3 regions of the Brachybacterium avium genome follow, and region 2 is predicted to be linked to each of the others. Evidence: predicted binding sites of a transcription regulator. Region 2 holds the regulator's gene; each other region holds the start of a gene.
What was found. Region 2 encodes HrcA, which represses chaperone genes, less so after heat shock. Its sites were predicted from a motif close to TTNGCACTCGNNNNNNNCGAGTGCNAA; they were not measured.
Positions count from the first base shown of each region.

Region 1: a site for HrcA is predicted at 2,867-2,893, ahead of groL (chaperonin GroEL). Genes of this name have one in related genera too.
Region 3: a site for HrcA is predicted at 6,319-6,345, ahead of groES (co-chaperone GroES). Genes of this name have one in related genera too.

Region 1 covers NZ_CP022316.1:2,641,649-2,651,394, forward strand. Annotated here, with positions in the region: gene CFK39_RS11810 (variant leucine-rich repeat-containing protein) at 1-852, opposite strand, end outside; gene CFK39_RS11815 (uracil-DNA glycosylase) at 1,013-1,690, opposite strand; gene CFK39_RS11820 (DUF3263 domain-containing protein) at 1,797-2,138, shown strand; gene CFK39_RS11825 (LytR C-terminal domain-containing protein) at 2,200-2,799, shown strand; gene groL (chaperonin GroEL) at 3,078-4,721, shown strand; gene CFK39_RS11835 (ROK family protein) at 5,130-6,272, opposite strand; gene CFK39_RS11840 (CPBP family intramembrane glutamic endopeptidase) at 6,498-7,337, opposite strand; gene CFK39_RS11845 (LLM class flavin-dependent oxidoreductase) at 7,378-8,409, opposite strand; gene CFK39_RS11850 (MsnO8 family LLM class oxidoreductase) at 8,516-9,487, shown strand; gene CFK39_RS11855 (zinc metalloprotease) at 9,496-9,746, opposite strand, start outside.
Region 2 covers NZ_CP022316.1:232,152-241,897, reverse strand. Annotated here, with positions in the region: gene CFK39_RS01115 (alpha-E domain-containing protein) at 1-453, shown strand, start outside; gene lepA (translation elongation factor 4) at 595-2,475, shown strand; gene CFK39_RS01105 (MOSC domain-containing protein) at 2,516-3,271, shown strand; gene hemW (radical SAM family heme chaperone HemW) at 3,268-4,437, shown strand; gene CFK39_RS01095 (DUF4870 domain-containing protein) at 4,549-5,277, opposite strand; gene CFK39_RS01090 (DUF3097 domain-containing protein) at 5,417-6,295, opposite strand; gene hrcA (heat-inducible transcriptional repressor HrcA) at 6,451-7,461, shown strand; partial or broken gene dnaJ (molecular chaperone DnaJ) at 7,570-8,696, shown strand; gene CFK39_RS01075 (16S rRNA (uracil(1498)-N(3))-methyltransferase) at 8,716-9,504, shown strand; gene CFK39_RS01070 (NADPH-dependent FMN reductase) at 9,552-9,746, opposite strand, start outside.
Region 3 covers NZ_CP022316.1:2,748,748-2,758,493, forward strand. Annotated here, with positions in the region: gene CFK39_RS12285 (ThiF family adenylyltransferase) at 1-361, shown strand, start outside; gene CFK39_RS12290 (MoaD/ThiS family protein) at 390-695, opposite strand; gene moaA (GTP 3',8-cyclase MoaA) at 707-1,807, opposite strand; gene CFK39_RS12300 (molybdopterin molybdotransferase MoeA) at 1,791-3,281, shown strand; gene moaC (cyclic pyranopterin monophosphate synthase MoaC) at 3,278-3,799, shown strand; gene CFK39_RS12310 (MogA/MoaB family molybdenum cofactor biosynthesis protein) at 3,796-4,344, shown strand; gene CFK39_RS12315 (molybdenum cofactor biosynthesis protein MoaE) at 4,533-4,904, shown strand; gene CFK39_RS12320 (metallophosphoesterase) at 4,904-5,758, shown strand; gene CFK39_RS16280 (hypothetical protein) at 5,868-6,041, opposite strand; gene groES (co-chaperone GroES) at 6,507-6,803, shown strand; gene groL (chaperonin GroEL) at 6,826-8,412, shown strand; gene CFK39_RS12335 (hypothetical protein) at 8,645-9,346, shown strand; gene CFK39_RS12340 (pseudouridine synthase) at 9,343-9,746, shown strand, end outside.

The DNA of each region.
Region 1 (9,746 bases), 1.1 Mb from region 2:
GGCGCGAGCGGCCTCGCCCTCCGCGACCTGGATCGAGAAGGGCCCGGACCCGCAGTCCTGGAGATCGGTGTCGCTGAAGTCACGCTCGAGGACCGAGCAGGATACCGAGTCCTCCTCCAGCAGGCAGGAGATGTTGCCGGTGGGGGAGCGCAGCTCGGTCATCTCGCGGGCGCCCTCCGGAGCGGGGGAGACGGGATCCACCGGCGTGGTCTCCTCCTGCGTGGGTTCTTCGGTCGGTGCGTTCGAGGGCGATTCTTCGGCAGCGGTGGTCGAGCTGTCGCGCTGGTACTCGTCCTCGCCACCGGCTAGCCAGGCGCGGCCCACGAGCGCCACGGCGAGCACCAGCACGAGTACGAGCAGCAGGCAGCCGCCGCAGGCGTACCAGGCCCGTCGACCGGTGCGGGAGCCGTCATCTCCGGTGCCGGGGTCCGGGCTGGGCGGATCGGCCGGCGAGGTGGCGGTGGCGGGCGAGGCGCCGAGCGGCACCACGCCGGCATGCTCGGCGATCCGCACCGATGCGGTCGTGGGCGCCTCGGACGGGCTCTGCCCGGCGGCGTCGGCATCGGCGTCGGCGGCAGGGATCGTTCCGAGATCGCCCCAGACGGAGGCCCCCTCGGGATCTTCCGGCAGCGCCGGCCCCTCGTCAGCAGCAACTGCCGGCAGGCTCGCCTCGTAGGCCTGCTTCGCCCAGCGGTTCGTCGCCAGGATCCACTGCCGCGCCACCTCGGGGCATGACGGGTTCAGCACGATCATCCGGTGCAGCTGCGGATGCTTCTCGGTGAGCTCGAGCAGGCGCTCCGCACTGGTGCTCGGATCACCGGCCTCCTCAGCCGCTGAACGGGCCTGTGCCACTGCGGTCTCCCTTCGTCACGAGCTGCCGGCACCCCCGTCGGTGGGGATGTGCTCCCACCTCAGCGTCGAGCCGGAGGCGGGTGCCGACCCCGAGAATGACACATCTGGCCTTCGGCGCGTACGAGGAACGGGCGCTTCCGACACAGATCACGGGACGGGCTCAGGCGGTGATCCGCCAGTCGATCGGGGCTGCGCCCTGCTGTTCGAGCAGCGCATTGGCGCGGGAGAACGGCCTGGATCCGAAGAATCCGCGGGACGCCGACAGCGGGCTGGGGTGAGGGCTCGCGAGATGCGGGACCTCGCCCAGCAGCGGAATCAGCGACTGCGCATCGCGGCCCCACAGGATCGCCACCAGCGGACCCCCGCGGGCCACCAGGGCTCGCACCGCGTGCTCGGTGATCTCTTCCCAGCCGCGCCGCCGGTGCGAGGCCGGTGCACCGGGGGTGACTGTGAGCACACGGTTCAGCAGCAGCACGCCCTGGTCCTGCCAGGCGGTGAGATCCCCGTGCTCCGCCCGGGGGATGCCGAGGTCGCTCTCGAGCTCGGTGAAGATGTTGCCGAGCGAGCGGGGCAGCGGCCGCACCGAGCGCTCGACCGCGAAGGACAGCCCCACCGGATGGCCCGGAGTGGGATAGGGGTCCTGACCGATGATCAGCACCCGCACCTCGGACAGCGGGCGTGAGAACGCGCGCAGCACCTGGGCCTCGGCAGGCAGGTAGCTCCGCCCGGCCGCCGTCTCGGTGCGCAGGAACTCTTCGACCCCGGCGAGGTCGTCCATGACGGGCACCAGGGCCCGGGCCCAGTCGGCGGCGAGGGTCTCGTTCAGCGGGAGGGGCATGTCTCCAGTCTCCCACCGCTGGTCCCGTCCGTGACCCGGATCCCACGGGCGCGCAGGGGCGGCGCGCCGTGGACGCCGCCGCCCCGCACCCCCGTACCCTCGAGGCATGTCCGCTGTCCCTGACCCCTCCGAGCCCCGCGAGGTGCGTGCCGGTGCTCCTGCCGGGGCGCCCGCCGGTCCGGACGGCGATGCGCCGGAGGAGCTCAGCGAGCACGACCGCCGGATCCTCGCCCTGGAGGGCCGCACCTTCCGTTACGTCGGGGCCAAGGAAAGAGCCATCCGCGAGGAGATCGGCATCTCCAAGGTCGCCTACTACGTACGGCTGAACGCCCTGCTCGACGAGCCGGCGGCGCTGCGCGCCGCTCCGTCCCTCGTGCACCGCCTGCGGGGCCGACGGACCTCTGAGCCGGGCGCCGCGGCCGTCGACGGGGGCCATCGGGTCGCCTGATCACGCGGTCCCAGGGCGTGTGCTCCCCACCCGGATCCTGCCGAGCAGGTTTAATGGGTCCGTGGCTGATTCCCAGTATCCGTACCCCCCGGACCGTTTCGACGACGAGGCGGACGCCGTCTCGTTCCATGGCGCCCATCGCGCCGAGCTGCCGTTCTGGCGGGAGAACCTGCTGTACATCATCATCATCGGCGCCGCTGCGGTGCTGCTGGTGGTGCTCCTCTTCTTCATCGGCAGCATGGGGGGCGGCAGCGATGACCGCGCCGACGACCCCACCACCGCAGCCGCCTCCGAGAGTGCGGCGGAGGAGGCCTCCGAGGGGGAGGCCGAGGCCGAGCCCAGCGAGGAGCCGGCCCCGGAGGCCGATAAGTCCACCCCGTTGCTCGTGGTCAACGCCGGTGGTCAGGGCGGCCTGGCCGGCACCTGGAGGGACACTCTCGAGGGGGACGGCTGGGAGGACGTGAGCGTCGCCACGGCGGACAACCACCAGGAGGAGGCGGTGGTGTTCTACCGCGACGAGGAGGACGCCGAGACAGCCCAGGCCCTCGCTGCGGAGGTCGGTGCCGGTGAGGCCCGCCAAAGCGACGAGTACAACGCCGCGGTGACCTATGTGGCTGTCGACATGCCCGGCGAGGGCGGCGGAGGCGACAGCGAGGGCTGAGCGCCCGCGCCGCTGTCCGCCAGGAGCGCAGAGTTAGCACTCTCCGCCCTCGAGTGCTTATGATGATCTGGCACTCGGGCATCGAGAGTGACAGCGCCCTGCGCGCCGAGCTCCCGCTCCCGGAGGCATGATCGGTCGGCGGTCCGCCGCCGCGCCGACCACGAACATTCCGGCCCCGTGAGGGTGTCGTCGCCGTGGGACATGAACACGGTGGTGGCGCTCGTCCGTCGCGGGCACAGGGTCGGGTGGACACCACACCACACGGGAGAGATTCCATCATGGCCAAGCTCATCTCTTACGACGAGGAGGCCCGGCGCGGCCTCGAGCGGGGAATGAACCAGCTCGCCGACGCCGTCAAGGTCACCCTCGGCCCCAAGGGCCGCAACGTCGTGCTCGAGAAGTCCTGGGGCGCCCCCACCATCACCAACGACGGCGTGTCGATCGCCAAGGAGATCGAACTCGACGATCCCTATGAGTCGATCGGCGCCGAGCTGGTGAAGGAGGTCGCCAAGAAGACCGACGACATCGCGGGCGACGGCACCACCACCGCCACCGTCCTGGCCCAGGCCCTGGTCAAGGAGGGCCTGCGCAACGTCGCCGCCGGCGCCAACCCCATCGCGCTCAAGCGCGGCATCGACCAGGCCGTGGCCGCGGTCTCGGAGACCCTGCTCGCGCAGGCGCACCCGATCGAGACCAAGGAGCAGATCGCTGCCACCGCCGCCATCTCCGCGGCCGACCCGGCTATCGGCGAGCTCATCGCCGAGGCCCTCGACAAGGTCGGCAAGGAGGGCGTGATCACGGTCGAGGAGTCCAACACCATGGGCCTCGAGCTGGAGCTCACTGAGGGCATGCGGTTCGACAAGGGCTACATCTCGCCCTACTTCGTCACCGACGCCGACCGCCAGGAGACCGTGCTCGAGGATCCCTACATCCTCCTGCTGTCCTCCAAGGTCTCCTCCGTCAAGGATCTGCTGCCGCTGCTGGAGAAGGTCATCCAGGCCGGCAAGCCGCTGGCGATCATCGCCGAGGACGTCGAGGGCGAGGCCCTCGCGGTCCTCGTCGTCAACAAGCTCAAGGGCTCCTTCAAGTCCGTGGCCGTCAAGGCCCCCGGCTTCGGCGACCGTCGCAAGGCGATGCTCGAGGACATGGCGATCCTCACCGGCGGCCAGGTCATCTCCGAGGAGGTCGGCCTCAAGCTGGAGACCGCTGGTCTCGAGCTGCTCGGCCAAGCGCGCAAGATCGTCGTCACCAAGGACGAGACCACGCTCGTCGAGGGCTCCGGCGACGCCGAGCGCATCGCTGCTCGCGTGTCCCAGATCCGCACGGAGATCGAGAACTCCGACTCGGACTACGACCGCGAGAAGCTCCAGGAGCGCCTCGCGAAGCTGGCCGGCGGCGTGGCCGTCATCAAGGCCGGCGCCGCCACCGAGGTGGAGCTCAAGGAGCGCAAGCACCGCATCGAGGATGCCGTGCGCAACGCCAAGGCCGCCGTGGATGAAGGCGTTGTCGCCGGTGGCGGCGTCGCGCTGCTGCAGGCCGGTGCCGACACCTTCGGCAAGCTCTCCCTCGAGGGCGACGAGGCCACCGGTGCGAACATCGTCAAGGTCGCCGTCGAGGCCCCGCTCAAGCAGATCGCGGTCAACGCCGGTCTCGAGGGTGGCGTCGTGGCGGAGAAGGTCAAGGGCCTGCCCATCGGTCAGGGCCTGAACGCCGCGACCGGTGTCTACGAGGACCTCGTGGCCGTCGGCATCATCGACCCGGTCAAGGTCACCCGCTCGGCGCTGCTGAACGCGGCGTCCATCGCCGGCCTGTTCCTGACCACCGAGGCCGTCGTGGCCGACAAGCCGGAGCCCGCTCCGGTCGGCGGCGGCGACGACATGGGCGGAATGGGCGGCATGGGTGGCATGGGCGGCATGATGTGATCCAGCCCCACGGCTGAATCCTGCCGCTCGCACCCGAGCGCTCGACGGGCCCCGATCCTCTCCCGAGGGTCGGGGCCCGTCGCTGTCGGGCACCGCACGGGCAGGGCACCATGGGTCCATGACCTATGAGATGCAGGAGGCGATCATCGTCCCGGCCGACCCTGCACTGCCACCCGGCACTGCGTCACGCCGCCCCTCCTCCGTAAAGCCCCCGATTGCTCACGAGAATTCTCTCGTGAAATTCGTGAAACCGCACCTATCGTCGCCGGAAATGCCGCTCGAGGGAAATTCTAAAGCCCTGTTGCGGCCAATCTCGATATCGGTGACGGCATTCATGGAATGCGGTCGGTGGGCTTCTGCCAGGGTTCCCGCGCCGCCAGCGGTGGAGGGTGCGCGGGCGAGCGCCTCTCAGGAGGCGTCGACCGTGGCGGGGTCGTGCGCCGCCAGCACCGCGGCGGCGAGATCGACGTCCAGGCGCAGAGCACGCAGCGAGGCGTGCACGAGGGCCTGGTCGGTCAGCGTCGCAGCCGGCTCGATCCGCAGGTCACGGCCGAACAGCGGCAGAGCACTGCGGAACAGGGCATCTCGCAGCGGGTCGAGGATCACGTCTCCGGCGCGGGCCAGCCGGCCGCCGATGAGGATCAGGTCGGGGTCCAGCAGGTTGCAGACCGGGTTCAGGGCCATGCCGACGGCGGCACCGGCTCGCGAGAAGATCGAGACCACGCGATCATCCCCGGCCAGGGCGAGATCGATCGCCTCGTCCAGGCTCAGGGCGGTGCCGGTGACGATGCGGCTCTCCTCCAGCACGTTATCGGCGCCGGCGTAGTTGAACAGGCAGCCGCGGTGGGAGCACCGGCAGATGGGGCCGTTGCTGTCGATGCTCACGTGCCCGAGCTCCCCGGCGCCGCCGTGGGCTCCGGAGATGATCCTCCCGTCGAGCACCTGGCCGAGGGCGACGCCGAAGGACAGGCTCACGTGCAGGAGGTTCCGGGGCAGGGGGCTCTCCAGGGCCCCGTACTGGGCGTAGGCCGCGTGGCGGGCGAGGTTCTCGAGCACGACCGCGGTGCCGAGCCCCTCCTCGTACTCGTCACGGATGTTGACCTTGCTCCACCGGGTGGAGGTCGCGCCGCCGAGCACTTCGCCGGTATAGCGGTTCACCAGCGTGTTCGGCGCGACATGCAGGCCATGCAGTGGCGGATGGGGCGCCGGGAGCTCGTCGAGGAGCTCCCGCAGGGCGGTCAGCGCGGTGCTGATCCGCTCGGGCCCGGTGGCGTCGGGGGAGCAGGGGAGGGCGCGGGTGGAGATCACGCGGCCGTCCACTTCGCCGAGCCCGACGATCGTGGAATCGTCCTGGTGGATCGCGGCGCCGATGATCCCTGCTCGGCGGGCCAGGACCAGCTTCTCCTTGAGCGGAGCCTTGCCATCGCCCGTCGCGGTGTCGGAGGTGAGCGTCTCGGGCTCGACCAGGCCCTGTTCGAGCAGGGTGGTGATGGTGTTGGTGATGGTCGCTCGGGAGGTCTGCAGGTGGCGGGCGAGCTCGGCGCGGTGCATCCCGCCCTCCTCGAGGAGGGTGCGGACGACCTCGAAGGGGGTTCCTCTGGGGGGAATTCCTCGACGCGTCGCCATTCGTCACAATCTAGCACGGAGCAGGGCCGCCACGAGTTCATCACGCTCTTGATAAGGAGGCCGCAGGAGCGTTCGGGAAACCAGAATTCACGGGCCGGGGAGAACGCCGAAAATCGAAGGCTGGGTCCAGGAGCCGGTCCGTCGGGCCGTTCAGATCAAGAAGATCGGGATCGCCCCGGGATTGTGCGCGTGGACGATGGCGAGGAAGACGATCACGTCGAAGAGCAGATGCACGATCAGCACGTACAGCAGGGAGCCGGTGCGGGTGAACAGCCAGCCCTGGAGCAGCGCGAACGGTGCGGTGAGCAGCGGCCCCCATTCCTGGTAGCCGAGCTCCCACAGGAACGACACGAAGATGATCGCCTGCAGGAGGTTCGCCGGCCAGAGCCCGAAGTGGCGCCGCAGGAGCACGAAACAGGTGCAGATGAAGAACAGCTCGTCCCAGGTGCCCACGAAGTTCACGCCCACCAGGAAGCGGCCCAGCGCACCCGCATCGGTGATGTGGGGCCAGTTCAGGTACGCGCCCGAGGTGATGAAGTAGAACGGCAGCAGCAGCCAGCCCAGCACCGGGACGGCGATGATGTACCCCCACTGCCAGCGGTTCCATCGGCGTCCTGAGAGCCAGGGGAAGCGGATCGTGCGTCGGCGCAGGAGCAGTCGGTCCACCAGCAGCGGGACGGCCACGGCGAGCAGCAGCGCGGTGCCGATCGCGAAGAACCGGTCCCAGTCCACATCTGCCTTCACCGAGGTGGTCGAGATGATCGTGATCCCGAGTCCGATCAGGAGCAGGTCTTTGGCGATCTCGCGGGAGACCAGGAGCGCACCGAGCAGGCTGAGGGCGAGGAGCCCGTGGCCCCACCCGGCGAGCTGCAGCCCGAACAGCAGATAGGCGGAGGCCGAGACCCCTGCGGCCGGCAGCAGTCCCCTCCTCGGGGTAGCGGGTCCGGCCAGCAGGGGAGCGGGGTCCGGGGCAGGGGGCGACGTCGCCATGGCCCCAGCATGCCAGGGCCGGACGCTCGCCGAGCCGACCTCAGGGCGCCGCGGTCACCGCGGTGCCGTCCAGCCCCCAGGCCTCGGCCAGCAGCTCGAGGGCACGCAGTCGATCGGCCGGGTCGAAGTAGTAGGCGGTGAGGATGAGCTCGTCGGCACCGGTGGCGGCGACGATCTCCTCCAGCTGGCGCACCACGGTGGCGGGGGAGCCGACCGCCTTGATCGACAGGGTCTGATCGATCTGGGAGACGAGATGGGCCGGGGCGACCTCTTCGATCGGGCGCGGCGGCTGGATCTTCTGCCGCTGCCCGGTCACGACTCCCATGAACATCTGCTGGAGCGTGGTGAACTGCCGCTGCGCCTCCTCGTCGGTCTCGGAGACCACCAGGTTCACCCCGACCATGGTGCGGGGAGCCGAGATCTGTGCGGTCTCGGCGTCGGGGTCGAAATTGTCGCGGTAGACCTCCAGCGCGTGCAGGTACTGGAAGGGTGCGAAGTGGGAGGCGACCGAGAAGGGCATGCCCAGCTGTGCGGCCAGACGGGCGCCGTTGGCGGTGGAGCCCAGGATCCACATCGGCACCTCGGTGCCGCGAGCGACCTCCGCGGTGATGGGGGAGGAACCGCTGGAGACCTGCCGGGACCAGTCCCTCATCTGCTCGACGGCGGAGAGGAAGGCGGCCGGCTGTGCGGAGGTGCGGGCCAGCAGCTGAGCGGTGAGCTGATCGGTGCCCGGCGCACGGCCCAGGCCCAGGTCGATGCGATCCCCGTGGAACTGGACCAGGGTGCCGAACTGCTCGATCACGGCGAGGGGGGAGTGGTTGGGCAGCATGATCCCGCCGGAGCCGACGCGGATCCGCTCGGTCAGCGAAGCCGCCCGGTCGATCAGCAGTGAGGTGGCGCTGGAGGCGAGGGTGTTGGTGTTGTGGTGCTCGGCGAACCAGTACCGCTCGTAGCCGAGACGGTCCGCGGCGCGTGCACCCTGCATCGAGGCGTCGATCGCCTCACGGGTGCTCATCCCTTCCGAGATGGAGACGAGATCGAGGATCGACAGCGGCACATGAGGAGCATTCATACTGCTCAGGCTATCCAGGGCCCGCTCGGCATGGTCGGACCGGAGGTGAGAGGTAGTCGACTGCGGGATCGGGAAGCAGATCGCGACCGCCGGCGTTGATCACGGCATGAGGCTCTCCCTGCTCGACCGCTCGCGCACCCGCCACGGGTACTCGGAGGCGACGGCCCTGGCGCACTCCGTCCAGCGGGCGATCGACGTCGAGCACCTGGGATACCACCGGTTCTGGGTGGCCGAGCACCACGCGGTGCCGGGCATCGCCAGCGGCTCTCCGGCAGTCCTGCTGGCGGCGATCGGGGCCCGCACCGAACAGATCCGGCTCGGCTCGGGCGGAGTGATGCTCCCGAACCATCGGCCGCTGGTGGTCGCCGAGCAGTTCCGCATGCTGGCCGGGCTGCACCCGGGCCGGATCGACCTGGGTCTGGGCAGATCGCTGGGGTTCACCGAGCCGGTCCGTCACGCCCTTGGCCGGCTGGAGGCGAGCCCGGACGCCTTCGCCCAGGAGATCCTCGAGCTGCGGGATCACCTCGAGGGCTCGGCGGCCCTGACGGCACGACCCACGGGCTCCCCCGAGGTGCCGCTGTTCGTCCTCGCGACCGGTGCCGGGGTGGACACTGCCGCGGCGCTCGGCCTGCCGGTGGTGATCGGGGGCCCGTTCCTGGACTCCTCTGAGCTGCCGGACCGGCTGGCCTCCTACCGCCGCCGGTTCCGTCCGCATCGGGGCAGCATCCCGCAGGTCCTCGTCTCGGTCGACGCCCTGATCGCGGACACCGACGAGCAGGCGCGAGAGCTGGCCCTGCCGGAGGTCTGGGCGATGGCACGCTCCCGGAGCACCGGGGTGTTCGAGGCGCTCGAGCCGGTGGCCCGGATCCGCGCCGCACCGAGCAGCGACCGGGAGGCCCGACGGGTGGAGCGCGGCCTGGACGCCGCAGTGGCAGGGACGGCAGGGACCGTGCGCCGGCGGCTGGACGAGCTGCTCGAGCGCACCGGGGCGCAGGAGGTGCTCGCCACCGGCGTGACCTACGACCGAGAGGCGCAGAGCGTCTCGGACCGCGAGCTGATGCACCTGCTGAACGGCTGAGCGCCCGCTCAGCCCAGCGACAGCCCGAAGCTCAGCATGATATTGCCTGCAACCAGCACCGCCAGGACCACCAGGCCGCCGATGGGGACGGGGCGCAGCCGCAGCGGCTCAGGAGGCACCTCGGTGACGGAGCGGGAGAAGATGTGCGCCATCGGTGCGAAGACCAGGAGCGAGGTCCCGGCTGCGAGGATCGCGATCTGGGCGGACGCCGGGAGTTCGGCCGGGCTGATCGTGAGATACAGGATGCTCAGCAGCACCG
Region 2 (9,746 bases):
CGCATCGGGCAGCTGCTCGAACGGGTCGACATGCTCGCCCGCAATCTGCAGGACCACGACCTGGCGGACGCCTCCTCCGCAGGGACCGTGATGCTGCTGCGTTCGTGCAGCGCGCACGAGGCATACATCCGCACCTACCGGGGGCGCGTCCGCTCCTCCCGGGCGATCGAGTTCCTGCTGCTGGACTCGATCTTCCCCCGCTCGGCCGTGCACTGCCTCAGTGAGCTCGACGAGGCGCTGGAGACCCTCGCCAAGCTCCATGGGAACAGCTTCGATCGCCTCGGTGCGGCGGAGCCCGGTCGGAGGATCGCCGGCCGTGCCCTGGCCAGCCTGCGGTTCCGTTCGCTGGATGACATCATCGTCGACTTCGACGAGGAGATGGAGCAGCTGCAGATGGTCACCGGCGCTGTCACCCGGGCGCTGGGCACCACCTACTTCCACCCGGCGCACTGAGGCGCGAGGGGGATCGACTGACGTCTCCCTGTGACCTCCGTCCTCGCGCGCGGCGGGGAGCGGGCCGAGGGCGGCTCGCATGAGACGATAGGTCGATGCCCGGGCGCAGTTGCGCCCGACCATGAACCGACGAGAGGATGTATGCCGGTGAGCCCGAGGATCGCTGTCGATGAGGCCCGGGATATCCTGCCCGCGTCGACACCCCAGGAGCGCCTGCGCAACTTCTGCATCATCGCGCATATCGACCACGGCAAATCGACCCTGGCCGACCGGATGCTGCAGATCACCGGGATCGTCGAGGAGCGCGCGATGCGCGCCCAGTACCTCGACCGGATGGACATCGAGCGCGAGCGCGGGATCACCGTCAAGAGCCAGGCCGTGCGCATGCCCTGGCAGGTCGACGGCGTGAACTATGCGCTGAACATGATCGACACCCCCGGCCACGTCGACTTCACCTACGAGGTCTCCCGCTCGCTCGCCGCCTGCGAGGGTGCGATCCTGCTGGTCGATGCCGCGCAGGGCATCGAGGCCCAGACGCTGGCGAACCTGTACCTGGCGATGGAGCACGACCTCACCATCATCCCGGTGCTGAACAAGATCGACCTGCCCGGCGCGGAACCGGAGAAGTACGCCGCCGAGATCGGTCAGCTGGTGGGCGTGGATCCCGACGACGTGCTGCGCGTCTCCGGCAAGACCGGGGTCGGCGTGCCCGAGCTGCTGGACCACGTCGTGCAGACCCTGCCCGCCCCGCACGGTGAGGCCGAGGCCCCGTGCCGCGCGATGATCTTCGACTCCGTCTACGACACCTACCGCGGCGTGGTCACCTATATCCGCGTGTTCGACGGCTCCCTGAAATCCCGCGACCGCATCGACATGATGTCCACCGGCGCGCACCACGAGCTGCTCGAGATCGGGGTCAGCTCCCCGGAACCGCACCCCACCCCGGGCATCGGCCCCGGCGAGGTGGGCTACCTGATCACCGGGGTGAAGGACGTGCGCCAGTCCAAGGTCGGCGACACCATCACCACCTCGATCCGCGGCGCCCAGCAGCCCCTGGCCGGCTATTCGGAGCCCAAGCCGATGGTCTACTCCGGGCTGTTCCCGATCGACGGCTCCGACTACCCGGTGCTGCGCGACGCGCTGGACAAGCTCAAGCTCAACGACGCCTCCCTGAACTACGAGCCCGAGACCTCCACCGCCCTCGGCTTCGGGTTCCGCGTCGGCTTCCTCGGCCTGCTGCACCTGGAGATCGTCCGCGAACGGCTGGAGCGCGAGTTCAACCTCGAACTGATCTCCACCGCCCCGAGCGTCGTCTACCAGGTGACGATGGAGGACGGCACCGAGGTCGAGGTGATGAACCCCTCCGACTTCCCGGTCGGCAAGGTCGAGTCCATCACCGAACCGATCACCAAGGCCACCATCCTGGTGCCCAGCGAGTTCATCGGCGCCGTCATGGAGCTGTGCCAGTCCAAGCGCGGCAGTCTCGGCGGGATGGACTACCTCAGCGAGGACCGGGTCGAGCTGCGCTACACCCTGCCGCTGGCCGAGATCGTCTTCGACTTCTTCGACCAGCTGAAGTCCAAGACCCGCGGCTACGCCTCCCTGGACTACGACGTCTCCGGCTCCCAGGTCGCTGATCTGGTCAAGGTCGACATGCTGCTGCAGGGCGAGCCCGTCGACGCGTTCAGCGCCATCGTGCACCGTGACCGGGCGTACAACTACGGCGTCGAGATGGCGGGGAAGCTCAAGAAGCTCATCCCGCGCCAACAGTTCGAGGTGCCGATCCAGGCCGCCATCGGCGCCCGCATCATCGCCCGCGAGAACATCCGCGCGATGCGCAAGGACGTGCTGTCCAAGTGCTACGGCGGCGACATCTCCCGCAAGCGCAAGCTGCTCGAGAAGCAGAAGGAGGGCAAGAAGCGCATGAAGAACATCGGATCCGTCGAGGTCCCGCAGGAAGCCTTCATCGCCGCGCTCTCCTCCGACGAGGGCGACATGCCCAAGGACAGCAAGAAGAAGTGACGCCCGGGCGACGACCCGGCGCCGCGGGAGGAGCCCCGAGATGACCACCGCACCCAGCCCCCTCGAGGTGGAGTTCGACCCCACGGCCACGGGACGGATCGCCGCGGTGTGCACCGTCGCCGAGCTGTTCCCGGTCGCGGCCAGCGGCCTGATGAGCGGGATCGACAAGCGACCGGTTCCCGGGCCGGTGCGCCTGCTCACCCATGGCGTGCTCGGTGACGTCCAGGGGGACCGTGAACATCACGGCGGGATCTTCAAGGCCGTCTACGCCTTCTCCCGCGAGGTCCGCGAAGCGTTCGTGGGCCTGGCGGGCCAGGAGCTGCCGGATGGCTTCTTCGGCGAGAACCTGGTGACGCTCGGCCAGGACACGGACGAGACGGTGATCGGGGAACGCTGGCGGATCGGCGGGGCCGAGATCGAGGCCACCTGTCCCCGCAATCCGTGCGGCACCTTCGCGGCGCGGATGGGGGACCGGCGCTGGGGCCGCACCTTCACCGCCCGGGGCCGCTGCGGCGCCTACTTCCGCGTCCTCGCCGAGGGAGAGGTCGTCGCCGGTGAGGAGATCGAGGTCCTCGCACGTCCCGCCCACGGCGTGACCATCGGTGATGCCTTCCGCGGGCTGACCGCAGAGCAGGCCCGCGCCCTGCTCGACTGGGCGGAGGAGACCGGCACCGTGCTCTATGACTCGCTGGCGCAGTCCGCGCTGACGGCGCTGTCCCGGGCCGGTGAACGGGTGGAGTTCCCCGCTGCGCTGCGCTCCACCGGGCGCGGGCTGGGACTGGGGATGGGGCTGTGAGCCCGGTGAGCCCCGCAGGCGGGGACCTGTCCGTCTACATCCACGTCCCCTTCTGCGCCGTGCGCTGCGGGTACTGCGACTTCAACACCTATACCGCCACGGAGCTCGGCGGCGGTGGTTCCCAGGCCGAGTACGCGCACAACGCCATGGCCGAGATGGACCTGACCCTCGCCGCCGACCGCGCGGCGGGCTACGACTACACACAGGTCTCGACCGTCTTCTTCGGCGGCGGCACCCCGACGCTGCTGCCCGCGGACGACCTCGTCGCGATGCTCGAGCATCTGCGCGCCCTGCTGCCGCTCGCGGACGACGCCGAGGTCACCACCGAGGCGAATCCGGACTCGGTCACCCGCGCCTCCCTGTCGCGGCTCGCGGCCGGCGGCGTCACCCGCGTCTCCTTCGGCATGCAGTCCGCGGTCCCCTCGGTCCTCGCCACCCTGGACCGCACCCACGATCCCGAGAAGGTGCCGCAGGCCGTGGCGTGGGCGCGCGAGGCCGGGCTCGATGTCAGCCTCGACCTCATCTACGGCACCCCGGGCGAGACGATCGCCGACGTCGAGACCTCCGTGAGGTCGGCGCTGGCCTGCGGAGTCGACCACATGTCCGCGTACTCGCTGATCATCGAAGGCAATACCGCGATGGCCCGCCAGCTGCGCCGCGGCGAGCTCGAGGCACCCGACCCCGACGACATGGCCGACAAGTACGAGCTGGTCGACGACCTCGCGAGCGCCGACGGCCTGTCCTGGTACGAGGTCTCCAACTGGGCCCGCACCCCCGCGCAGCGCTCCCGCCACAACCTCGCCTACTGGCGCGGCACCGACTGGTGGGGGATCGGGCCGGGCGCGCATCGCCACCGCGACGGGCTGCGCGCCTGGAACGTGAAGCACCCCAGCCGCTACGCCCGGATGCTCGCCTCCGGCGAGATGCCGGTGGCGGACTCCGAGCAGGTCGCCGACGAGGACCGGCTGGTCGAGCGGATCATGCTCGAGCTGCGGATCGCCGACGGGCTCGATATCGAGGTGATCCCGCAGGAGCGTCGGCCGATGCTCGCCGTGCACCGCGACCGCGGGCACCTCGAGCCCGCCGCACTCGCGGACGGACGGGCGGTGCTGACCCGCAGCGGGCGGCTGCTCGCCGACGCGGTGATCCGCGACCTGGTGCCCTGACCGCGTGAGGCAGGTCGCGAGCTGACGGCATGACGAGAGCCCCCGGGATCTCGGCGATCCCAGGGGCTCTCGAGCGCTGAGCTGCTCAGCGGGCGGCCGAGGCCGCGACGGTCACTTCACCAGGCGGAGGTTGAAGGGATAGCTCCAGTACTCGCCCTGATTGGCCTTGATCGCACCGATGATCGAGAACACCAGCTGCAGCAGAGCCGGCAGTCCGACCAGCGGATACAGGATCGTGCCGATGCCGAGGGTGAAGACAGCCACGATCGTGATCACGATGGTGAGGACGACCTGGGCGGCGAACACGGCGATCGCGCCGTTGAGGGCCTCGGCAGAATGGAAACGCACGAAGCGGTCGCGGTCCTTGTACATCAGGTAGACGACCAGCGGGCCCACCCAGCCGAGGAAGCCCCAGCTGATCACGTGCCCGACCGCGACCGCGGCCTGGGCGATGGTCGCCCACAGCCGCGAGTCCGAACGACTGACGGCCTGCCCGGTCAGCGGGCCCTCGTAGACACCCGGGGTGCCTGCCGGCGGCACGCTCTCACCCTCGGCCGTCGGCGCGGCGCCGAGCGGTGCCTGCTGGGCCGGTGCGGCGTAGGGGGCGGGGCCCGCAGCGGCGTACTGGTCCTGTCCGCCTGCGGCCGGCTGCTGCGCCGGGACGGCGTCGATGTCCAGGGGATTGGTGCGCGTGGCATCGGCGTCGTAGGCGTAGGGATCGTGCGGGTGCAGGCTCGGGTCGGAGCTCGGTGCGCCCTGCTGCGGCTGCGGGGCTCCGGGAGTGCCGGGAGTGCCGGGATCGGTGCCGAACGGATCGTGGGACTGCGGTGTCTGGCTCATCATTCCTTCTTCGGGATCGGCCGGCAGGGAGCCGGCGGCGGGCTGATGGGTTCAGCCTAGTGAGCGTGCACGGCAGCGTCAGCGCGGCGAACCGCCGGGTCCTGTGGGGGATAACCCCCAGACAGGACGGCTCTGCCGATCAGGCCGGGTCGACGGTCACGAAGTCGATGAGCTCCTCGATCCGACCGGAGAGGGTGGGCTCGACATCGGCATAGGAGCGGACCGTCGAGAGGATCCGCTTCCAGCCCAGGCCGATGTCGGCCTTATCGGCGCGCGGCCAGCCGAGCGCCGCGAGGGAGCCCACTTTGATGTCGGTGCCCTTGGGGACATGTGGCCACTCGCTCAGGCCCACGCGCGCAGGCTTGACCGCCTGCCACACATCCACGTACGGGTGGCCGAGCACGGTGACGTTGCCACGAGCACCCGGCAGCGCCATCACCTCGGCCGCGATGCGGGACTCCTTCGAGCCCTTCACCAGGTGGTCCACGAGGATCCCGAGGCGACGCCCCGGCGCGGGGCCGAACTCGCGCACCCGCTCGGCGAGGTTGTCGGCCCCCTCGAGCTGCTCCACGACGATCCCCTCGATGCGCAGATCGTGACCCCAGACCTTCTGCACCAGCTCGGCGTCATGGGTGCCCTCGACCCAGATCCGGGACGCGCGGGCGGTCCGGGCCTTCGCCCCGGCGACATAGACGGAGCCGGAGGCGGAGCGTTGCCGCGCCGGACCGCTCGCGGCGGCGATCGCACGGTGGAGGACCACCGGCTGGCCGTCAATCATGAACCCGGGGCCGAGCGGGAACGTGCGCCGCACGCCGCGGCCGTCCTCGAGCTCCACCACCTGCTCACCCGCGATCTTCTCGACCCGGGTAATCGCGCCGGTGAAACCGGTCGAGGCCTCTTCGACGACCAGATCCCTGGTCGCGGGCATCTCCCGGGCGACGGGGCGGCGACGGTGGTGGGCGGGTGGACCGGCGGACAGCACGTCGCTCCCGTACCGGTCGGGGAAGTTGGCAGGCACGCGCGTCACCGTACACCCGTGGCGAACGCCTCTTAGCGAAGCACGCCGGGGCGGCGTACGATTGGCACTTGGCATGGCAGAGTGCCAGTCTGGACCGGCCGGATACCGGCCGGATATCCGCTCCGACGACGAGATGACAGCACGCAGCGCAGGAGGTGAGGGAGACGGAGGACCGCAAGCTCCACATCCTCGGCGCGATCGTCGAGGACTACGTCGCCACCCGTGAGCCCGTCGGCTCCAAGTCGCTGTTGGAGCGGCATGAGCTCGGCGTCTCCGCCGCGACCGTGCGCAACGACATGTCGCTGCTGGAGGAGGAGGGGCTGATCCATCAGCCCCACACCTCGGCCGGGCGGGTCCCCACCGATAAGGGCTATCGCACCTTCGTCGACCACGTGGCGACCATCAAGCCGTTGTCGGCCCCCGAGCGGCGGGCGATCCGTGCCCTGCTCGAGGATGCGGGCGACGTCGAGGACCTGCTGGCCCGCACCGTGCGCCTGCTCGCGCAGCTCACGCAGCAGGTCGCCATGGTGCAGTACCCCGCGCGTCGACAGGCGAGGATCCGCCACGTCGAACTGGTCAAGGTGGCCGACTCGCTTCTCCTGGTGGTGCTGATCCTGGAGTCCGGCCGGGTGGACCAGCGCACCGTGCCGGTCATGGCGGGCAGGCCCGCGGAGTACTACGCGGCCCTGCGCGACCACCTGAACCGGGTCGTCGCCGGCCGCGAGGTCACCGACCTCACCGCACCGCTCGGCGATTACCTCGAGTCGTTGCCGCCGCCGGAGCGACCGGCCGCCGCCGAGGTGGCGGAGACCCTCGTGGCGCTGGCCGCGTCCCGGGCAGAGGATCGCATCATGATGGCCGGCACCTCGAACATCGCCCGCTCCGCACAGGACTTCGCGCGTGATGTGGAACCGCTGCTGGACGTGCTCGAGGAACAGCTGGTGCTGCTGCGCCTGTTCACCGAGATGCACGTCTCCCCGGGAGCGGTCGAGGTGCGCATCGGCTCGGAGCTCGAGGACCGTGCGCTGCATTCGACCGCCGTGGTCGGTGCCGGCTACGGGGCAGGGTCCCATCTGGCGATCCTCGGCCCTCGCCGGATGGATTACGTCACCGGGATCTCCACCGTCCAGGCCATCGCCCGCTACGTCTCCCGCTATCTCGAATAGGAGCGCGGCAGGCCTGCACGGCCCGTCCAGCTCCGCTCGACCCCCCGCATCCGCCCGCCGCCCGCCGCGGTCCGGACACCCCGACTCCCCGCGAAGGAATCCACCCCTGTGAACGAGGACTACTACGACCTGCTCGGCGTCTCCCGCGAGGCATCGACCGACGAGATCAAGAAGGCCTACCGCAAGCTCGCCCGCACCCTGCATCCGGATGTGAACCCGGATCCCGAGGCCGCCGAGAAGTTCAAGCGCGTCTCCCAGGCCTACGAGACGCTCTCCAGCGCGGACAAGCGCCGTCAGTACGACATGGGCGGCGGCCCGGGCATGGGCGGCTTCCCCGGCGGCGGCGGTGGCGGCTTCGACTTCAACGACATCTTCGACATGTTCGCCGGTGCCTCCGGGATGCGCGGACGCACTCAGGGCCCCGTGCCGCGTCAGCGCCGCGGCGGCGACGTGCTGCGCCGAGTCCGCATCGAGCTGCGTGATGTGGTGTTCGGCACCGAGGAGGAAGTCACCTTCCGCACCGCCGTGCTGTGCGAACGCTGCTCCGGCTCCTGCTGCGAGCCGGGGACCAGCCCCACCCGCTGCACCGCCTGCAGCGGTTCCGGCCATGTCCAGCGGGTCGCCCAGTCGCTGCTGGGCCAGATGGTCACCATGGCGCCGTGCCCCACCTGCGACGGCCACGGCGACGTGATCGAGAGCCCCTGCACCGGCTGCTCCGGCCACGGGCGCACACCCACCGAACGGGTCGTCACCGTCGGCATCCCCTCCGGCGTGGAGAACGGCACCCGCATCCAGCTGCGCGGGGAGGGGGAGACCGGCGAGGCCGGAGGCCCCTCGGGCGATCTCTTCGTCGAGCTCACCGTCACCGATCACGAGATGTTCGACCGTGATGGAGATGACCTGGTCACCACCATCGCGGTGCCCATGACCACGGCCGCCCTCGGCGCTTCCATCCCGCTGGACACCTTCGACGGCGAGCAGGAGCTGGATATCCGGCCCGGCTCGCAGCCCGGGAAGAGATCACGCTGAAGGGTCTCGGCGTGACGCCGCTGCGCCGGGAACGGCGCGGCGACATCCGCGTGGTCCTGGACGTGGACGTGCCCTCCACGCTCACCGAGGAGGAGCGGGACCTGCTCGAGCAGTTCGCTGCCCTGCGCGGTGATGAGACCACACGCCGCTCCAAGGGCCAGCGCGGACCGTTCGCGAAGCTCCGCGAGCGCCTGCGCGACTTCTGAGCCGACGGGGGAGCTGCTGATGCCGACGACGCCGCCCGGCTTCCTGATCCTCGATGAGGCGCTGGTCTCCGCCGTCGCCGGTGACTCGCTGGAGCTGGCGGGCGATGAGGGTCGACATGCTGCGAAGGTCGCCCGGATCCAGGTCGGGGAGCAGCTGCTGCTCACCGATGCCCCGGGCCGTCAGGTCCTCACCGAGGTGACCGCCGCCGGCCGGGAGGCGCTGGAGCTGCGCCTGCTCGCGGACCCCTCCCCGCCGGTGCAGCGCCTGCCCCGCCTCACACTGGTCCAGGCCCTGGCCACCGGAGGCAGGGATGAGCAGGCGGTCGAAGCGGCCACCGAGCTCGGGGTCGACCAGGTGGTGCCCTGGATCGCACGACGCTCCGTCTCGGTCTGGCGCGGGGAGAAGCTGCGCAAGGGGCGCGCCAAGTGGGAGGCGACCGCGCGCGCGGCCGTGAAGCAGTGCCGCCGGCCCGGGATCCCCGCCGTCGCGGAGCCGGTGACCACGAAGGAGCTGCTCGCCGAGCTGAGAGGGCGCAGCACCGCCGGGACCCTGGTGCTGGTCCTGGACGAGCAGGAGTCCGCCGGTGTGATGAGCCTCGCCGACCGGCTGCGGTCAGCCGCTGAGGACGGGCTCGAGGAGATCGTCGTGATCGTCGGCCCCGAGGGCGGCATCGATCCCGAGGAGCTCACGGCCCTGCGGGCGACGGGGGCTCGCGCGGTGCTCCTGGGACCAGAGGTGCTGCGCTCATCGACCGCCGGCCCCGCCGCGATCGCCGTGCTCAGCGCGCTGGTGGGGCGCTGGGGCTGAGCTCGGCGCGGGTGACGCGGGAGGGATGGCGCAGCTCTCCGAGGCGATCAGCCGATGCGGGCGGAAACCTGGGAGGTGATCGCCGCGAGCAGCTCGCGCAGCGCCGCGGTCTTCTCCTCGGTGACGAAGAGCTCGCCGTCGACGGAGAGGTCCTCGCGGAAGCCCAGGCCGATCGAACCGACCACCTCGGCGTCCAGCCGCGTCATCAGCGCCTCCAGCAGCGGCAGCACCTCACCGGCCGA
Region 3 (9,746 bases), 940 kb from region 2:
GGCCACCTGCGGGCTGCCCGGACCGACCGGTCCGGCCCTGGACGAGGTGACCGTCTCCGAGCTGCCCTCGCTGCTGGAGGACGGGGTGCGGGTGATCGACATCCGCGAGGAGCATGAACTGTCCGCAGGCATGATCCGCGGCGCGGAGCACCTGCCGATGGGGGCCGTGCTCGCACTGGCCGGGTCCGCCCCGCCGGCGGATCCCGGCCGCGCTCTGGAGGGTGCCGTGCTGTACTGCGCGGCCGGCTCCCGGTCGGGGAGCGTCCAGCGCAGCCTCGCCGCGCAGGGGATCCGGGTGCGCTCGCTGCGCGGCGGCTTCGGCGCCGTGGAGGGCACGGAGCTCGCGGCGCCGCCGCGCTGAGCGTCGTCGGCGGCAGCAGCGGGGAGGCTCAGCCGCCCGCGAAGGGCGGCAGCACATCCAAGCGGTCGCCGTCTGCGAGGCTCTGCTCGCGGTCGGTGCAGGCCACCGCGTTGAGCAGGAAGCTCGAGCGGTCGATCACCCGCGCCGCCGCGGCGGAGGCATCCACCTGCAGCGCTTCGATCGCCTCCCCGAGCGTGCTCGCCTGCAGCGAGACCGCATCGGCCCCGAATTCGGCCGCGGCTCCCGCGAACAGGCGCACGGAGATGCGCGGTGCGGCGGTGCCGGGGTCGGTCGCGGGGACCGTCCCGGTGGTCGTCGGATCGATGCTGGTCATCTCTCTCCCTCTCAGCCGCCGATCGCGCTCATGGGGCGCTCCGGCTGTACGAAGTCCTCGCGGTCCATGCCGTGGCCGGCCTTCTTCCCCCACTGGGCCGCGCGCCAGATCTCGGCGATCGCCTCGTCATCGCCGCCCGAGCGCAGCGCGCCGAGCAGGTCCGTCTCCTCGCGGGAGAACAGGCAGGTGCGCACGCGGCCCTCGGCCGTGAGTCGGGTGCGGCGGCAGTCGGCGCAGAACGGACGGGTCACCGACGCGATGATCCCGACCCGCCCGCGGTGGCGCCCGCCGGCACGGTCGGCCACCTCGAACAGCTCCGCGGGCGCGCCGTTGCGGGCCTCGGCGACGGGGGAGAGGGTGAAGCGGTCGGCGAGCATCGAGTGGACGTCCCCGGCGGTGATCATCGCGCCGCGATCCCAGATGTGGTCCGCATCCAGCGGCATCTGCTCGATCACTCGCAGCTGGAGCTCACGCTCCAGGCACCAGTCCAGCAGGTCCGGCAGCTCATGGTCATTGACCCCGGGCAGCAGCACGGCGTTGATCTTGATCGGTGACAGCCCGGCCTCGCGCGCGCCGTCGATGCCCGCCAGCACCCGGTGCAGCAGGGGACGTCGGCTGAGACGCTCGAAGGTCTCCGAGACCACCGAATCCAGCGAGACGTTGATCCGGTCCAGGCCCGCAGCGCGCAGCGTTGCGGCGCGGTGGTCGAGACCGATCGCGTTCGTGGTCAAAGAGATGTCCGGGCGCTGCTCGAGCGCTGCGACCCCGGCGATGATCTCCTCGAGGTCGGGGCGGGTCAGCGGCTCGCCGCCGGTGAACCGGACCTGCTCGATGCCCAGATGCTCCACGCCGATGCGCACCAGGCGCACCACCTCGTCCACGCTCAGCAGCTGATCCTTCTTCAGGAACGTCATCCCCGAGGCGGGCATGCAGTAGGTGCAGCGCAGGTTGCAGAAATCGGTCAGCGAGAGCCGCAGGTCGGTCGCCTCCCGGCCGAAGCGATCCGCGAGGGCAGGGGTGTCGGGACGATCGGAGGTGTCCGGGAGGGACGCGGCCGTCTCGTCGGTCCTGCGCGGCGTCGGCATCCCCAGCGAGATGCGGCGCGAAGCCATCTGCTCACCTGCTTCCGGTGTGGCCCGGCCGGGGCCGGGGTGGGTATCCAGCATACGGGGGAGAGCTGCTCGGTGGTGGGGACCGAGGACCCGCTCCGGCGCCCCGGACCGTCAGCACCGCCGGGCGGACGGGGCACGCCATACTGGGAGGGCGCCGACGGGAGCATCACCCGTGGCGCGGATCAGCCCAGCCCGGCGACAGGAAAGAGCATGCGATGTCGGAGGACCAGCGGATCCCCCTGGCGGACCACGTGGCGGACGCCGTCGCCCTGCTGGGGGCCGTGCGGGGGACCGAGGTGCTCCCGCTCGGGGGAGCGCGGTCGGGCGCATCGCCCTGGTCGAGCTGCGCTCCCGCGTCGACGTCCCCGGCCATGACAACTCGCAGATGGACGGCTTCGCGCTGGCCGCCGCCGACCTGGCCGCCGCCGGCGAGGGCGTGACCCTGCCGCTGGGACCGATGATCGCCGCCGGCGATGCCCCCGGCACCCTGGAGCCCGGCACCGCGCGCCCGATCATGACCGGCGCGCCGATCCCCGACGGCGCCGATCTGGTGATCCCCGTCGAGGAGAGCGCCCGGGGCCGGTTCACACCCGCGGCCGCGGCGGACACCGCCGTCACCCTCGTCCCCACCTCTGCCGAGCCCGGCCGCTTCGTGCGCGCCCGCGGCTCGGACACCCGTCGCGGTGACACCGTGCTCCGCGAGGGACGTCTGCTCACCCCGCCGCGGATCGCCCACCTCGCCGCCTGCGGGGTCCGCGACCTTCAGGTGCGGGCGCCGGTGCGCACGATCGTGCTGTCCACCGGCTCCGAGGTCCGCTCCGCCGGGGGCGGTGCTCCCGGCCCCGGGGCCCTGTTCGACGCCAACGGCCCGGGGCTCACCGCGGCCCTCGCCGAAGCCGGCGCAGAGGTGGTGCACACCGGCGCCGTGCCCGATGATGCGGCGACGCTGCTGGAGCACCTGCGCGCGCAGGTCCTCAGCCACGACGCCGACCTCGTGGTCACCAGCGGCGGAGTGAGCATGGGGGCGGTCGAGGTGGTCCGCCACGCGGCCGGGCACGACGGGGTCGCTCTCGCCTTCCCGACGGTCGCGATGCAGCCCGGCGGCCCTCAGGGCATCGGCACCCTCGAGGTCGAGGGCCGCCGTGTCCCCTGGCTGGCCTTCCCCGGGAACCCCGTCTCCGCGCTGCTCAGCTGCGAGCTGATCGCCCGGCCCGCCCTCGGTGCCCCGGCCCGTCGGCGGCTGCGCCTGCCGATCCGGCTCGCGGCCGAGGAGCCCTCACCGCCGGGCCTGGACCAGTACCGTCGAGCCCGGGTGCTCCCGTCGGGGCAGGTACGACTGGTGGGCGGCGCCTCCTCGCACCTGCTCGGCGGATATGCCACCGCCGACGCCCTGGTCCTGGTGCCGCGGGGCACCGCCGTCGTCCGTGACGGCGACGAGCTCGAGACCCTGCTGATCCCTGGAGGAGACTCATGAACGATCTGTCCCACGTGCGGGCCGACGGCTCCGCCCACATGGTCGACGTGACCGAGAAGGCGCTCACCTCCCGCGAGGCGAGCGCCCGTGCGGTGCTGCGCACCCGGCCCGACGTCGTCGGCCGCATCGCCAGCGGCGACCTGCCCAAGGGCGAGGCCCTGGCCACCGCCCGGATCGCGGGCATCATGGGGGCCAAGCGCACCCCTGAGCTGATCCCGCTGTGCCATCCGCTGCCGCTGTCCGGCGTCGAACTGGATCTGCTGCCCCGCGAGGACCGCGTGGAGATCACCGCGCGGGTGCGCACCAAAGGCGTCACCGGTGTCGAGATGGAAGCACTGACCGCCGCGACCGTCGCCGCACTGACCGTGTACGACATGATCAAAGCGGTCGATCACCTCGCGACCATCGAGGGCGTGCAGGTGCTGACGAAGTCCGGCGGCCGCAGCGGGGACTGGACCCGCGCCAGCGCCCAGGCGCATACGCCGGCCCCGGCGGGAGCCGGAGAGGAGCGAGGATGAAGCACGTCCCGGCCCGACGCACCGACGCCGACTGCACCGTGCGCGAGGACCCGGCGGAGATCCCCGCTCTGCGCGGCACCGCCAGGGTCATCATCGCCTCCACCCGCGCCGCCGACGGCAGCTATGAGGACCGCACCGGACCTCGCCTGGTGCAGTGGCTGCAGGCGCGCGGCCTCGACGCCGTCGACAAGCGGGTGGTCAGCGACGGCCCGGAGGTCGGGCAGGCGCTCGCCGTCGCGCTCGGGGAGGGCATCGACATCGTGGTCACCTCCGGAGGCACCGGCATCAGCCCCACCGACGTCACCCCCGAGCAGACCGCGCCGCTGATCGACCGGGAGATGCCCGGGATCCTGGAGGCGGTGCGTCGCCGCGGGGCCGAGAAGATCGCGACCGCCCTGCTCAGCCGTGGACTCGCCGGGATGGCAGGGCGCAGCTTCGTGGTCAACCTGCCCGGCTCCCGCGGCGGGGTGGAGGACGGCATCGCCGTGCTCGACCCGATCCTCGACCATCTGCTGGAACAGCGCGACGGAGGAGACCACGCATGACGAGCAACAGAACAACCGCCGCCGGAGCGGGCAGCGGCGAGCGGGTGCAGCTCGACCCGACCCGCGGCGCCACCCCCTTCGGGTCCGGTGGCGAGGACCTGCGCATCGCGGGGGACCCCACGATGGGCGATGCCGCCGAACGCACCCGGTGCGGCGAGATCAGTGAGGAGCCGCTGGCTGTGGACCGGATGATCTCCGCGGTCACCGATCCTCGCTGCGGCGCGGTGGTCACCTTCGACGGCGTGGTGCGCGATCACGACGGCGGGCGCGGGGTGGATCGGCTGGAGTACTCCGCGCACCCCAGTGCGGGGACGGTCATCGCCGAGGTCGCCCGCGAGATCGCCGCACGCTATCCGGACACCCTGGTCGCCGTCGCCCACCGCCACGGCCCCCTCGTGATCGGGGACTCGGCCCTGGTGTGCGCCGTCGCCGCGCCGCACCGCAAGCAGGCCTTCGCCGCCTGCGACGACCTGGTCGACACCGTCAAGCAGCGGGTGCCGATCTGGAAGCATCAGATCTTCGACGACGGTGCGGCCGAATGGGTGGGGGCGCTGGGCTGATGCGCATCCTCCACCTGAGCGACACCCACCTCTACGGCGACCCCGCCGCCCGCCACTACGGACGCATCGACACGGAGGCCGCCCTGCGCGGCCTGCTGGAGAGGCTCGAGGGGCTGGGCGATATCGACGCCGTGGTCCACACCGGGGATGCCTCCGAGGACGGCACCGCCGAGAGCTACCACCGGCTGCACGAGATCCTCGATCCCTTCGCGGCCTCGGTCCAGGCGCCGCTCGCGGTGGCGATGGGCAATCACGACGTCTCCGTCGTCTATGGGGAGAGCGTCACCCCCGGCCAGCGGGTGGCCGAACGGCAGGATCGCGTGGTGCCGCTGCCGGGAGGGGGGCGGCTGGTGCTGCTGGACTCCAGCGTCCCCGGTGCCGGGTACGGGCATCTCGAGGCGGCCCAGCTGCACTGGCTGGCCACCGTGCTGGCCGAGCCTGCGCCGGCCGGGACGGTGCTCGCGCTCCATCACCCGCCGCTGGTCGCCGCGACGGCGCTGCTGCGTGCTCTGGACCTCGACGACCTGGCGGAGCTGGGCGCGGTCCTGGAGGGCTCGGACGTGCGGATCGTGCTGGCCGGTCATTACCATCATGCGATGACCGGGTCGATCGCCGGGATCCCGGTCCACGTCGCCCCCGGTGTCACCAATGTTGTCGACCCTTTCGCTGCCGGCGGCCATGAGCAGGCGCTGGCGCTGTCCGGAGCGAGCCTGATCGAGCTGGGGCAGGGGCTCCCGCAGGTGATCAGCGCGGTGCATCCGAACCGGGGCGACGCGCTCGAGGACGTGGAACGGCCGGTGTACCGCTTGAGCCCCGAGGAGGTCGCGCGGATCGTGGCGGCCGCGGGTCGGTGACCGGAGGGCCGCCCTCGCAGCACGATCGGCGGTCGGCACCCGGTGGAACCGGACAGACGGAAGCCCCTGCAGAGGCGGTCTGCAAGGGCTTCGACGAGGGGGGCGGTGGTCAGCGACCCATGCCGATGGAGCTGATCCCCTGGCTCGAGCGAGCCTTGGCCAGTGCGGCGTAGTCCGCGCCGAGGCGGCTTCCACCGACCAGGCGCTGGCGCTCGATGTCCTGGCCCTGCATACGGTCGGAGAGGCGCTCCAGAGCGGAGCTGAGGTTGCGGAGGAAGGTCATGATCGATGCCCTTTCGGTGAGTGGCGAGGTGATCGCCCGGGCTTCTGGATCGCAGGCGCCCCGGCGGAATCGATGACTCCTTTTTATCGCTTGGACAAGGGGAAGTCACGGGTTCTCGTCGCCCAAGTCGGCGAGTTCACAAAAAGCATGTGACCTGGTGCTCGTCCGCTCCCCGTTGTGGTGGTGAAGGCGGCCCGGGCAGTTGCGGCGGATTCGCGTGCAGGCGTGTCGGATCCAGGGTCGGTGTCCTCCTGTGCGTCTCGCTCGCGACCAGCTTTTAGCACTCGCCTTGCATGAGTGCCAGCGAAGGTTCTACAGTTGCGCCGTTGGCAGTCAACGGCCGAGAGTGCCAGAGGCTGCCGCAGAGGGATCTACCCCGGTCGGCACCGCGACGACGATCGGGAACGGGTCCCGCCACCCAAGAACTCACGCAGAGTCACATCTCTTCATGAAGGAGTGAGCCGCATGTCGGTCTCCATCAAGCCCCTCGAGGATCGTGTCGTCGTCAAGCCGCTCGAGGCCGAGCAGACCACCGCCTCCGGCCTGGTCATCCCGGACACCGCGAAGGAGAAGCCCCAGGAGGGCGAGGTCGTCGCCGTCGGCGCCGGCCGTTTCGACGACAAGGGCGAGCGCGTGCCCATGGACGTCAAGGTCGGCGACAAGGTCGTCTTCTCCAAGTACGGCGGCACCGAGCTCAAGTACGGCAACGACGAGTACCTCGTGCTCGGCGCCCGTGACATCCTCGCGGTCATCAACGACTGAGTGAACTGAGGCTCATAAAGTTATGGCAAAGGAAATTCTGTACAACGAGGATGCGCGCCGCGCCCTCGAGCGCGGTGTCGACAAGCTCGCGAACACCGTCAAGGTGACGCTCGGCCCCCGCGGCCGCAACGTCGTCCTGGACAAGAAGTGGGGCGCCCCCACCATCACCAACGATGGCGTGACCATCGCCCGTGAGATCGAGCTCGAGGACTCCTACGAGAACCTCGGCGCGCAGCTCACGAAGGAGGTCGCGACCAAGACCAACGACGTGGCCGGCGACGGCACCACCACCGCCACCGTCCTCGCACAGGCCATCGTGCACGAGGGCCTGCGCAACGTCGCCTCCGGCGCCGCTCCGTCGGCGCTGAAGCGCGGCATCGAGAAGGCCGTGGACGCGCTCTCCGAGAAGCTCGCGGAGATCGCCACCCCGGTCGACGGCAAGGCGCAGATCGCCTCGGTCGCCTCGGTGTCCAGCCAGGACCGGGAAATCGGCGACCTGCTCGCCGAGGCCTTCGACAAGGTCGGCAAGGACGGCGTCATCACGGTGGAGGAGTCCTCCACCACCGCGATGGAGCTGGACTTCACCGAGGGGATGCAGTTCGACAAGGGCTACATCTCCCCGCACTTCGTCACCGATGCGGATCGCCAGGAGACCGTCCTGGAGGATGCGCACGTGCTGCTGCACCAGGGCAAGATCTCGGCCGTGGCCGACATCCTGCCCCTGCTGGAGCAGGTCGTCGAGGGCGGCAAGCCGCTGTTCATCATCGCGGAGGACGTCGACGGCGAGGCCCTGTCCACGCTGGTCGTCAACAAGATCCGCGGCACCTTCAAGGGTGCGGCGGTCAAGGCTCCCGCGTTCGGTGATCGCCGCAAGGCGATGCTCCAGGACATCGCCGTGCTCACCGGTGCCCAGGTCGTGACCTCCGACCTCGGTCTGGACCTCAAGACCGTCGGCACCGAGGTGCTCGGCCGGGCGGGCCGCGTCGTCATCACCAAGGACTCCACCACCATCGTGGGCGGCGCCGGTGATGACCAGGCCGTGGACGACCGGGTCGCGCAGATCCGCGCCGAGATCGAGAACACCGATTCCGACTGGGATCGCGAGAAGCTCCAGGAGCGCCTCGCGAAGCTGGCCGGCGGCGTCTCCGTGATCAAGGTCGGGGCTCACACCGAGGTGGAGCTCAAGGAGAAGAAGATGCGCATCGAGGACGCGGTCTCCGCGACCCGCGCTGCCATCGAGGAGGGCATCGTGGCCGGTGGCGGAAGCGCCATCGTCCAGGCCTCCGCCGTCCTGGCCGACGGCCTGGGGCTCGAGGGCGACGAGGCCGTGGGCGTGCGCGCCGTGGCCCGTGCGGTCGTCGAGCCGCTGCGCTGGATCGCCGAGAACGCTGGTCTCGAGGGCTACGTCGTCGTCGAGAAGGTCAAGGAGGCTCAGACCGGCACCGGACTGAACGCCTCGACCGGCGAGTACGTCGACCTCGTCTCCGCAGGCATCATCGACCCGGTCAAGGTCACCCGCTCCGCTCTGCGGAACGCGGCCTCGATCGCCGGCATGGTGCTGACCACCGAGACCCTCGTCATCGAGAAGCAGGACACCGACGAGGACTGACGGTGACGCCGTGAGCCGGTGCTCAGCACTGCGCTGAGCCGGCGCGCATGGCCCGGGGCGGGCGGCAGGGGTGACCCTGCCGCCCGCCCCGTCTCCATCCCGGCAACCGGCATCGGTGCTGGTCGTGCACGACCCGTCGGAGTGGCCGCGACCCGGCGCGCCCGCCTCGGGATGTCGCCGGGCGGCTTAGAATGGTCTGCGTCACATGAGATCGATGGCAGGAGGAGCAGTGGTGATCAGCACTCCCGATGCCTCCGCCCCGGTCGAGGGCGGAGACCTGCCCACCCGGACCTTCGGCCCGCCCGCCGCCGTGGTGATCGGCAGCCTGGTGGTGGGCATCTTCTTCCTCGTGGTGCTCGAGTTCCTGGTGATCATCAGCTTCGTCGGCCAGAAGCTGTGGCGGGATCCGGCGCTGATGCACGATCTGGTGTTCACCCTGCCGCTGTTGATCTGGGTGCTGATCGCTGTCGCGGTGACGGTGGTGTGCCTGCGGGTGATCACCTCCTGGCTCCACATCGACGAGGACGGCTTCGTCCTCCGGAGCCTGTTCCGTCGTACCCGCAGCGTCCGCTGGGAGGATGTCGGGCTGGTCATCGCCGCGCGGGACATCGATCGCGGTTCACCTGCTGCAGAAGCGCTCGACGCCCCCGAGACCGCCTATGACGGCGTCTACGTGATGGATTCCGCTGGTCGCCGGATCCTGGCGGTCTCGAGCCGGTTCTTCGGTCACCGCGCGCAGGAGATGACGCTGCACCGCTCCCGGGAGGCCGGCGTGCGCATCGAGCACATCGACGCGATCACCCACCTCGAGCTGCGTCAGCAGGCACCGCAGGCGATGAGCTTCGTGGATCGCCATCCCAACCTGCTGCTGGCCGCGCTGATCCTGTTCTACATCGGCCACAACCTGCTCACCTTCATCGTGTGGGGGCTGTGAGCCGTCCGCCCGCCGCAGACGGCTCACCGGACCCGCGTCCCGGACGTGCCGCCCGGCGACGTGCTCGACGACCCCCGCCGCCGCTGGCCCAGCGCGAGGGCCTGGACGCCGTGCGCTGGCAGGTCCCCCACGACGCCGCCCCCGGTCGAGGTGCGCTCGAGCTGCTGCAGGAGCGCTTCCCCGCGCTCGCGGATCCGGCCGCGACTCCGCTGCCGGCGCGCTTCGCCGCCGGGGAGATCGTCGATGCCCAGGGGCGGGCCTGGGCCGCCGAGGATCTGGTCGGCCCGGGGGAGCAGCTGTGGTTCCACCGCGAGCTGCGTGCCGAAGCGGTCCCTGAGGTCGAGCTGCCCGTCCTGCACCGGGACGAGCATCTGCTGGTGATCGACAAGCCGCACGACAT